Regions from separate parts of the Lachnoanaerobaculum sp. Marseille-Q4761 genome, predicted to be linked through region 2. Evidence: predicted binding sites of a transcription regulator. Region 2 holds the regulator's gene; each other region holds the start of a gene.

Evidence for each region. Region 2 encodes Rex, which represses fermentation and respiration genes when NADH is low (regulators of the CRP and FNR family bind a similar motif). Its sites were predicted from a motif close to ATTGTTAANTANTTAACAAT; they were not measured.
Region 1: gap (type I glyceraldehyde-3-phosphate dehydrogenase) is a predicted target of Rex. The motif match lies at 1,621-1,640, and genes of this name have one in related genera.
Region 3: J4O15_RS00100 (DUF3796 domain-containing protein) is a predicted target of Rex. The motif match lies at 1,855-1,874, and genes of this name have one in related genera.

The regions. Positions count from the first base shown of each region.
Region 1 covers NZ_JAGEKB010000001.1:890,767-894,058, reverse strand. Annotated here, with positions in the region: gene J4O15_RS04150 (phosphoglycerate kinase) at 1-466, opposite strand, end outside; gene gap (type I glyceraldehyde-3-phosphate dehydrogenase) at 545-1,576, opposite strand; gene J4O15_RS04140 (Na/Pi cotransporter family protein) at 1,699-3,292, opposite strand, start outside.
Region 2 covers NZ_JAGEKB010000003.1:51,594-54,885, forward strand. Annotated here, with positions in the region: gene alr (alanine racemase) at 1-501, opposite strand, end outside; gene J4O15_RS11395 (NAD(P)H-hydrate dehydratase) at 488-1,366, opposite strand; gene acpS (holo-ACP synthase) at 1,384-1,752, opposite strand; gene J4O15_RS11405 (redox-sensing transcriptional repressor Rex) at 1,745-2,401, opposite strand; gene J4O15_RS11410 (ABC-F family ATP-binding cassette domain-containing protein) at 2,721-3,292, shown strand, end outside.
Region 3 covers NZ_JAGEKB010000001.1:15,149-18,440, reverse strand. Annotated here, with positions in the region: gene J4O15_RS00110 (ABC transporter substrate-binding protein) at 1-989, shown strand, start outside; gene J4O15_RS00105 (VOC family protein) at 1,129-1,476, opposite strand; gene J4O15_RS00100 (DUF3796 domain-containing protein) at 2,043-2,399, shown strand.

The DNA of each region.
Region 1 (3,292 bases), on a different contig from region 2:
CGTCATTTACAAAGATATTGTCATCACAAAGTGCTGCAAGCTCTTTTGCGTACTCTGTCGCATCATCTTCCTTGCCATACTTTGTTTCTTCAACTCTGTAGCGTGTATTCTCCAACAAGAGAACTTCTCCTTCAGCAAGTCCTGCTGCCAAAGCTTTTGTTTCCTCACCTGTTACCTTAGGATCTGAAACAAACTTTACATTTACTCCAAGTCTTTCTGAAAGTGCAGGCGCTACAGGTGCAAGGCTAAGCTCAGGTAAAGGCTCACCCTTCGGTTTTCCAAGATGTGAACAAAGAATCACTTTTGCACCGCCGTCAAGAAGCTTCTTTATTGTAGGTATTGCACCGTCTATACGGTTAAAGTTCTGAATAACTCCGTCCTTTAACGGAACATTAAAGTCGCAACGAACCAATACTTTCTGTCCCTTTAAATTCTTTAAATCATCTACTGTTTTTTTATTAAGCATAGTCTCTCCTTAATTAAATAAAAAAGGCGGTCCGGTCCAATATGACCGGACCGCCTTGGTCTCTTATAGTATTTATATTTATGCTAATTCAGCAAAGTACTTGATTGTTCTAACCATCTGTGATGTGTAAGAATTTTCATTGTCATACCATGAAACAACCTGAACCTGATATAAATCATCAGCTATAGGTGTTATCATTGTCTGTGTTGCATCAAATAATGAACCGAACTTCATACCGATAACATCTGATGAAACGATCTCATCCTCTGTATATCCGAATGACTCGGATGCAGCAGCCTTCATTGCAGCATTGATATCTTCTTTTGTAAGTCCTGCCTTCTTTACAACAGCTGTAAGGATTGTTGTAGAACCTGTCGGAACAGGAACTCTCTGTGCAGATCCGATAAGCTTTCCGTTAAGCTCAGGGATAACAAGTCCGATAGCCTTTGCAGCACCTGTTGAGTTAGGTACGATATTTGCAGCACCTGCTCTTGCTCTTCTAAGGTCACCCTTTCTATGTGGTCCGTCAAGAATCATCTGATCACCTGTATAAGCATGGATTGTGCTCATGATACCGCTCTGGATAGGAGCAAGCTTGTTGAGTGTATCAGCCATTGGAGCAAGACAGTTTGTTGTACATGATGCAGCTGAAATAACTGTATCAGTTGACTTTAAAATCTTCTCATTTACGCTGAATACAACTGTAGGAAGATCATTTCCTGCCGGAGCTGAAATAACAACCTTCTTAGCACCTGCATTGATATGTGCCTGTGACTTCTCCTTTGATGTGTAGAATCCTGTACACTCAAGTACAACATCTACTCCGATCTGTCCCCATGGAAGCTTGGAAGCATCCGCCTCTTTGTAGATTGTGATCTTCTTTCCGTCAACAGTGATTGAATCCTCACCTGCCTCTACTGTGTGCTTTCCTTCTCCGATATGACCGGCAAAACCGCCCTGTGCTGTATCATACTTTAAAAGATGTGCCAACATCTTAGGATCTGTAAGATCATTGATTGCTACTACTTCATATCCGTCAGCCTCAAACATCTGTCTGAAAGCAAGACGACCAATACGACCAAAACCGTTAATTGCTACTTTTACTGACATTTTAGTTCCTCCTAAAATTAGTACTTAATATGATGTTTACCCCATTTGATAATTATTCATCAATTATTTCCAATTGTACAAAATTATAAACATAATTGCAAGTAAATCTTTAAAACTTATTATTATATTTCATTCTTTATATAGCCGACAATATTTGTAGCATGGTCTGAAATACGCTCCAGATTACTTATAATATCAAGGAAAGCAATACCTGCCTGCGGATTGCAATCTCCCTTTGACAATCTTTCAATATGCTTTTCTCTAAACTCATCCTCAAGCATATCCACTTCATCCTCAAGCTTATTTACCTTTCTTATAGCTTTCAGTGCATCACCGCTTCTTGCATTGAGTGCAATTTCAAATGCCTCTATGCTGTCTTTTGAAATCTCCGCCAGATCCTCCTTGCCCAGATCACTGAATTCAAGATCGTTGTCTATCATATACTTGGCATTTTCAGACAGATTATCCGCATGATCACCGACTCTTTCTATATCGGTAACCATATTAAAGAGATTGTTTACATGCTTTTTTTGACTTTCACTTAATGAGAGATTGTCCACTTTTATAAGAAATTCAGTCAGAGCTTCCTGCATATCATCAAGCTTTTTCTCACATTTTGCTACTGTTTCTATATCTTCAAGACTCTTATTATTTATAGCACTGATAGCCGCATTCAAACTCTTTAGTGCAATTTCTCCCATACGGGATACTTCATTATTTGCAGTCTGTACCGCAAAGGCAGGGCTTAAAAGCACTCTTTCATCAAGCTGTAGTACAGGTTCTTTTTCCTCTTCCACAACTTCTTCATCCTTGCCTCTTACAAGCATTCCCGAGAGTTTAACCAAAGTATTTGCAAAAGGGAATAATAATGTCGTCATTGTAAAATTAAACAATGTATGAAACAGTGATATTTCTACGGCATTGATTGTGTGATTTGCAAGACTTTTATTTATTGAAAATACTGCAAATCCGAGGATACCGAATACTACCGCTCCCAGAGTATTAAATAACAGATGGATTGCTGCCGCTCTCTTTGCCGTTCTTGAGCTGCCCACACTTGATATAATGGCAGTCACACAGGAACCTATATTCTGACCTAATGTGATATATATTGCGGCTGAAGTGGTTACAACTCCGTTAAAAGCCAATGTCTGCAAAATACCTACAGATGCCGATGAGCTTTGCATCAGGGCGGTTACCACTATACCCACTATAATTCCAAGTATAGGATTACCTCCAAGTACCCTGAATGCCTCCGAGAAGATAGGTAGTGTAGTAAACGGCTTTATATTTCCCGCCATCAAATCCAGCCCCATAAAGAGCATTCCAAGTCCTATAAGTATTTCACCGATTGTCTTTTTTCTATCCTTTTTTGAGAAGATAATAAGTCCTGCACCTATTCCTATGAGCACCGGTGCATAAAATCCCGGTTTTAACATTTCCATAGACTCTCCTATAGTACCTATGGAAACTATCCACGCTGTAATGGTTGTACCTATATTGGCACCCATGATTACTCCTACAGCCTGTACCAGTGTCAACACTCCCGCACTTACAAAACCTACAACCATTACGGTAGTAGCACCTGAGCTTTGTATTATTGCCGTTATCAATGCACCGAGCATAATAGCTGTAAATCTGTTATCAGTTATCTTGCTCAAAAAATGCTGCATTTTTCCGCCCGCAGTCTTTTGCATACCGTCTGCCATGATATGC
Region 2 (3,292 bases):
GTGGAAATGAGTGAAAATACCCTCGATTTCTATATTATTCATTTCATTTATGGTTTTAATGATATCAGCACTTTCTTTTGTAGGTTTAAAACCGATTCTGTTCATACCTGTATCAATGGCGATATGAATGCTCATCTTTTTACCCATCTCTTTTGCTTCATCATTTATTTTTTTAGCCTGTTCCAATGTAAAAACAGATTCTCTTATATCAAATACAATGGATTCCTTATAGCTGCTTCTTGGAATACATGCAAGTATCAAAATCGGCTTTGTAATACCATGATATCTTAGATTTATTCCCTCTTCCAAAGTCGCCACACAGAAAAAATCCACAATATCCTTTATATGCAGTGATACCGGAACACTGCCATGCCCGTAGCCGTCAGCCTTTACAACAGCTGCCAGCTTCATATTCTCTTTTAAAGCCTGCTTTGTTATCATTAAATTATGCTTTATAGCATCTAAATCCACCTTTGCATAAGCTCGTCTATATGAGTCCATTTTTCTTCCTTCTATTTAGCACCTCTCCGATATTATCAATGATTTCTCTTGCAAGGATGCTGTGTTCTCCATATTTTCTGCCTGCAAGACTGCCTGCCATGCCATGAATAAATACTCCAAGTGCCACAGCCATATCATCCTCTATTCCAAGGCAGAACATACCTGCTATTATACCGCAGAGTACATCACCGCTTCCGGCTTTTGCCATAGCGGCACTTCCGGATTTATTTATAAAAATATCATCCTTGGCGGCAATAACGCTTTGATGAGATTTAAGTACAACCGTAATTCCATATTTAGAGGCATATTCACCTGCATATTTTACAGGTTCCGATAATATCTCGTCTATTGATATATTTATAAGTCTGGACATCTCTCCGATATGAGGTGTTATAATAACATTGTCGGTATAGTATTTTGTAAGTGTATTGTCAGCGGCAATAATATTTAAAGCGTCGGCATCTATTATCATAGGTACATAGCATTCCGACAATACATATTCGACTATGGTTTTGGCATAATAATCTGTGGAAAGTCCGGGACCTAGTACTACAACACTTGACCAGTCAAGGCATTTTTTTACCTTTCCTATAAAGCCTTCCTTATTTTCAAAGGCTTCTCTCTCATCATATGTTGTAATTATAGCTTCAGGTAAAAGAGTTTGTAAAATTGTTCTGTTTTTATTTACAGTGAATATTCTTACAAGTCCTGCACCCGAGCGATATGCCGCCATTGCACTCAAAAATGCAGCACCGCTCATACCGGTACTGCCTGCAATAACAAGCACATGCCCATAACTTCCCTTATTTGCATTCTTTTTTCTGTCAGGTATATATTTTAATGCAGTTTCATCAAGAACTCTCATATCCTTTTCTCCACATATCAATCCGATTCTATTACCACCATTGCAATAGCAAGTGAATTTGTATTGCTTATAGATACATGAATTTTTCCCACGGCAATACCTTTTAGATGAACATTTGACATATTACATATTCTAATAAAAGGTTTACCATAATCATCTCTAAGCACTTCCAAATCCTTTAGTTTTACACCTCTAAAACCTGTTCCCAATGCCTTTACAAAGGCTTCCTTTACAGCAAAATTTCCTGCCAAAAAGCTGTCTGTATTTCTTGACTTTGCCATTTCTATCTCACTGTAGGTGAAAGCCTTTTTTAAAAAAAAATCTTTTTTTATTGCTCTTGATATTCTATCTATTTCTATTATATCGGTTCCGATACCTCTAATCATACTTTCCTTCAAAAGGTATTGCATCTACATTACTGACTCTGTATGAAAGTCTCATTAAAGATTCTGAAAGATGCACATTCTCAACTACCACATCATCAGGAACTACAAGATCTGTATGCGCAAAATTCCAAATCGCCTTAATACCTGACTTTATCAGTCTGTCTGCAACCTCCATAGCACGAGTCTTCGGTATGGTAAGTGCGGCAATCTGTATATCATTCTCAGCTATAAATTTTTCGAGATTTTCAAGAGAATATATTCTTGCACCACGAACGGTCTTATTAAACAGATTAGGATCCACATCAAACATTGCTTTAATAAGAAATCCTCTTCTCTCAAAATTTGCATAGTTTGCAATGGCCTTACCTAAATGTCCTGCACCGATTATGATAACATTGTGCTGGCGATCAATACCCAGTATTTTAGCAATCTCATTGTACAGATATCTTACATTATATCCATAACCCTGTTGTCCGAAACCGCCAAAATTATTAAGATCCTGTCTGATTTGAGAAGCCGTAACCTTCATCCTCTCACTCAGTTCCTTGGAGGATATTCTTTCAACACCCTCTTCAGAAAGCTCACCCAAGTATCTGTAGTATCTTGGTAATCTTGATATAACCGCCCTTGATATTTTTCTTTCTTCCATAGTTACTCCGCCTCAGACATTGATTTATGTAAAATAGATAAGAAAAGTAAAATCAAAGTCCGATACAAATGCCCTCAAAAGCATCTGTTTAATCCTTCCTAAATATGCTTAGCAATTCCATTTGTTAAGAATTCTACAATTAGTATATTATCTATTAATATAAATGTCAATACAGATATATATAGTAATATTTTTATATTTTACTCTTCACTTGAGTTATTATATTCTTAATACACATAATGTTTTGTTCCATTTTCCTTGCATTCAAATACATATTTAAGCTATACTAATGTGGATTATAAGACTAAGGAGGCAAATTTTGATTTTAACTGCCACAAATATCTCAAAGTCTTTTGGAAGCAATGAGATAATAAAAGATGCAAACTTTTTAGTCAATGAACATGAAAAAGTTGCTATAGTTGGTGTAAACGGTGCCGGTAAAACCACTCTTTTAAAAATACTTATCGGTGAAGAACATGCCGATAGCGGTAATGTTATACCGGCAAAGGATGCAAAGCTTGGGTATTTACGCCAAATAAATAATGTTGATTCAAAACTAAGTATAATTGATGAATTATACACCGTAATAGAGCATATATTAAGCATGGAAAAAAGAATGCTTGATATGCAGGAGCAGATGCAGCATCTTAGCGGTGAGGCTTTGGAAGAATTATATTCCTCATATACCGCTCTTACACATAATTATGAGCTTATGGACGGATATGCCGCAAAAAGCAAGGTTACGGGTATTTTAAAAGGCTTGGGATTTAATGAAAATGAATTTGACAGAAAAATAAATACTCTCTCGGGTGGTCAAAAGACCAGAGTGTTCCTTGCCAAACTATTACTTGAAGAGCCGGATATTATTTTACTTGACGAGCCTACAAACCA
Region 3 (3,292 bases), on a different contig from region 2:
CCGGAGAACTGTATGTATATAACTGGGGTGAATATATTGATGAAAGCGTTATAGAGGACTTTCAGAAGGAAACCGGTATCAAAGTGGTCTATGATATGTTTGAGACCAATGAGGAGATGTATCCGATACTGGAAGCAGGCGGTGTGGTATATGATGTGGTATGCCCGTCAGATTATATGATTGAAAAGATGATTCAAAATGATATGCTTGCAGAAATAGATTTTAATAATGTGCCGAATATAAAGAATATCGATCCTAAGTATATGGAAGTGGCTAAGTCGTTTGATCCTGAAAATAAATATGCCGCACCATATACATGGGGAACTGTCGGAATACTTTATAACACCTCAATGATAGATGATGAAATCACAAGCTGGGGAGACCTTTGGAATCCTAAATATCAGGGAAATATTCTTATGCAGGATTCTGTAAGAGATGCATTTATGGTGGGAGAGAAATTACTCGGATATTCTATAAATACCACAGATAAAGCGGAACTTGAGAAGGTAAAGGAAAAACTTATAGAGCAAAAGCCTTTGGTACAGGCATATGTGGTAGACCAGGTAAGAGATAAGATGATTGGCGGTGAAGCTGCCATAGGCGTTATCTATTCAGGTGAGATGCTCTATGTTCAAAATGAAGTGGCAAAATCAGGCGAAGACTTTGAATTAAAATATGTTATACCGAAGGAAGGTACAAATGTATGGATGGATGCCTGGGTTATTCCAAAGAATGCCAAGAATAAGGAAAATGCCGAGAAATGGATAGACTTCCTAAACAGACCTGAGATTGCAAAGAAAAACTTTGAATATATCACATATCCTACTCCGAATAAGGCTGCATACGACCTTTTGGATAAGGAATTACAGGAAAATACCGCACTCTTCCCTACAGATGATATGTTAAAAAACAGCGAAGTATTCAAATACCTTGGCGATGAGGGCGACGGTATTTATAATGATCTTTGGAAAGAAGTGAAGGGAAAATAATCGTATTATTTGTGTTTTTAGCAGCTGAGATATTGAATTTTTAAGGCTAAATACATCTTATTTCTGTGAGAAATTTAAGCAAATAAGTAAAAAAATTGGAGTGGGGTATAGCCTAGCTATGCCCCACGATTTTTATATTCTATACTTCCTCGGCAAATGTTATCTTATTGCCGTCAATATCAAATACATCAAATACCAAAACAACTTCATAATCTATAATTTCACTTGTTTTAATGCCGCACTCATCTAAGGTTTTCTTTGCCTGATTTATATCTTCGACTCCTACTACAATAGAGCTTGTTTCTATGCTGTCTTTTTCCTCACAGGATAATTGCAGCCATGAATTTGAGGACAATTGATATTCCGCCACTCCATTCATCAGAATAACATCAGGCTCTCCAAGCCATTTTTTATACCGGGCAACGGATTGCTCTATATTTGATACCTTGAATACACTTACTAAACTTTTTATTTCTATTTTTCTCATTACTTTCACCTTTTATTTTATAATAAATTGCAGATGATTGCATCATAAAACGGGATTTTTGACTATGGTATATTTTTAAGGTTGGTATTATAAAAATGGGATTAATCGGTATAAATGCCCGGTAAATGTAGAGTACTGTAGTAAGGTGATTGGTTTTATAAAAATGGAGTCAATCGGTATGTTAGACTGTATAAATTTAACGGATTAAGATGTAGAGGGCAAGCTCACCTGTGTACAGCAAGTTAAAAAATAATGGAGATTATTGATAAAGCGGGAGATATTTATATCTGAAGTGATTTGATGTATAATATAGGTAAATATACAGGTAAAAAATGACTATAGTAGGATAGGGAGGTAATATGGAGTTTGTAAAAAGACATAGACAATTTTTTATAAATGTATAACAAGCTAACATGCGTAAAATTGACAAGATCATTTATCTAAACATATAAATCTTATATTAAATACTCGGCAATGTAGTTTGTTATGTGGAACAATTTAGATGGGAATATTTTGATACTATATTAAAAATTAGAAAATATGTAATTTAATGAGGGAGAACTTTGATGGAAAATTTGGAGAATAAAAAAATATACAGATTTAAAAAATTCTTAGGATTCTTAGGACTCTTAGGATTTTTAGGATTTTTAGGATTTGTATTTGATAATATAGTATTTTTTCATTTTTTTAGTTTTTATTGTTTTTTTTCATTTTTTTTTGTGAATGATACGCAGAGTATTAAGAATAAAGATGACAAAAGACATACTTTATACAGAGGTATTTTGGCCGCTATATTTACAGCCAATATAGTTATAACTCAAAGTGGATATATCCATGATAAATACTCGGCTATGATTATTTTGATCAATGTAGCTTTTGCTATAGCCGTCATAGTGGATAATATTATTATTGGAAAAAGTTAAATGTGGTTGAAGTTGAGTTAGTGTTTATTGTGTTTGTACTTGTCCTATTTTTATATAAAACTAGTATAGAAAGGACGGCGTTGTTATTAGATTAATAAGAAATTAGATTGGTATAGTGTGGGTAAAAGTGCAGTTTATGTTTTTGGAATATGGTTCGGTACATCAGCAGTAGTTACGATTAGCAAATATTTTGTAAGTAAAGATGATAATAAATGATTTCTGCCATAACCACTTTTGAGTGGTTATGGTGTTTTTTGTCAGGTCAATGAAGTTTATAAAAACTATATAAGCAATTATAATTACAAATATATTTGTCAAAATTATTTTACGATTTGATTTATTATAAAATAAATAAGCTACTAAACTAATAATAGTTGATATGAGTGGAATAAAAATATTTGATGTGATACTATTTATAATAATGAAGTAATAGATATATGCTTTAAGAAGGAGGTTGCATTGCTAGTGTTTGATTTGATGGTATTTTTGCTAATTGTATTTGCTATTGCAGAGGGTGTATGTTTGATTCTTTTATATCATAGAATATTTTATCAGAAGAAGCGGAGTATAGATATTTTTTTTATTTGTGTATTTTTTATTGGGTTTGTATGCGCCTTGCAGTTTCTTTCTCTCTTATACATTTATGAGAGTATTAAAGTCAATCCTAAACATGAACTTGCACCTTTGTTTACTACTTTTTCAACAGTAATTTCTGTTCTGTACACATTGCCTTTTGCAATTGTTGCAAATAACTATAGAAAGAGGTGAGTCCATTAAAAGATTAAATTGATGTTGCAATCAAATTATGCCTTTATTGTATGAAGACTCAAATTTTCCTTGATTGGAGTTTGGTTTTTTTAATGATACTATGAAAAAAAGGAACCATATTTATA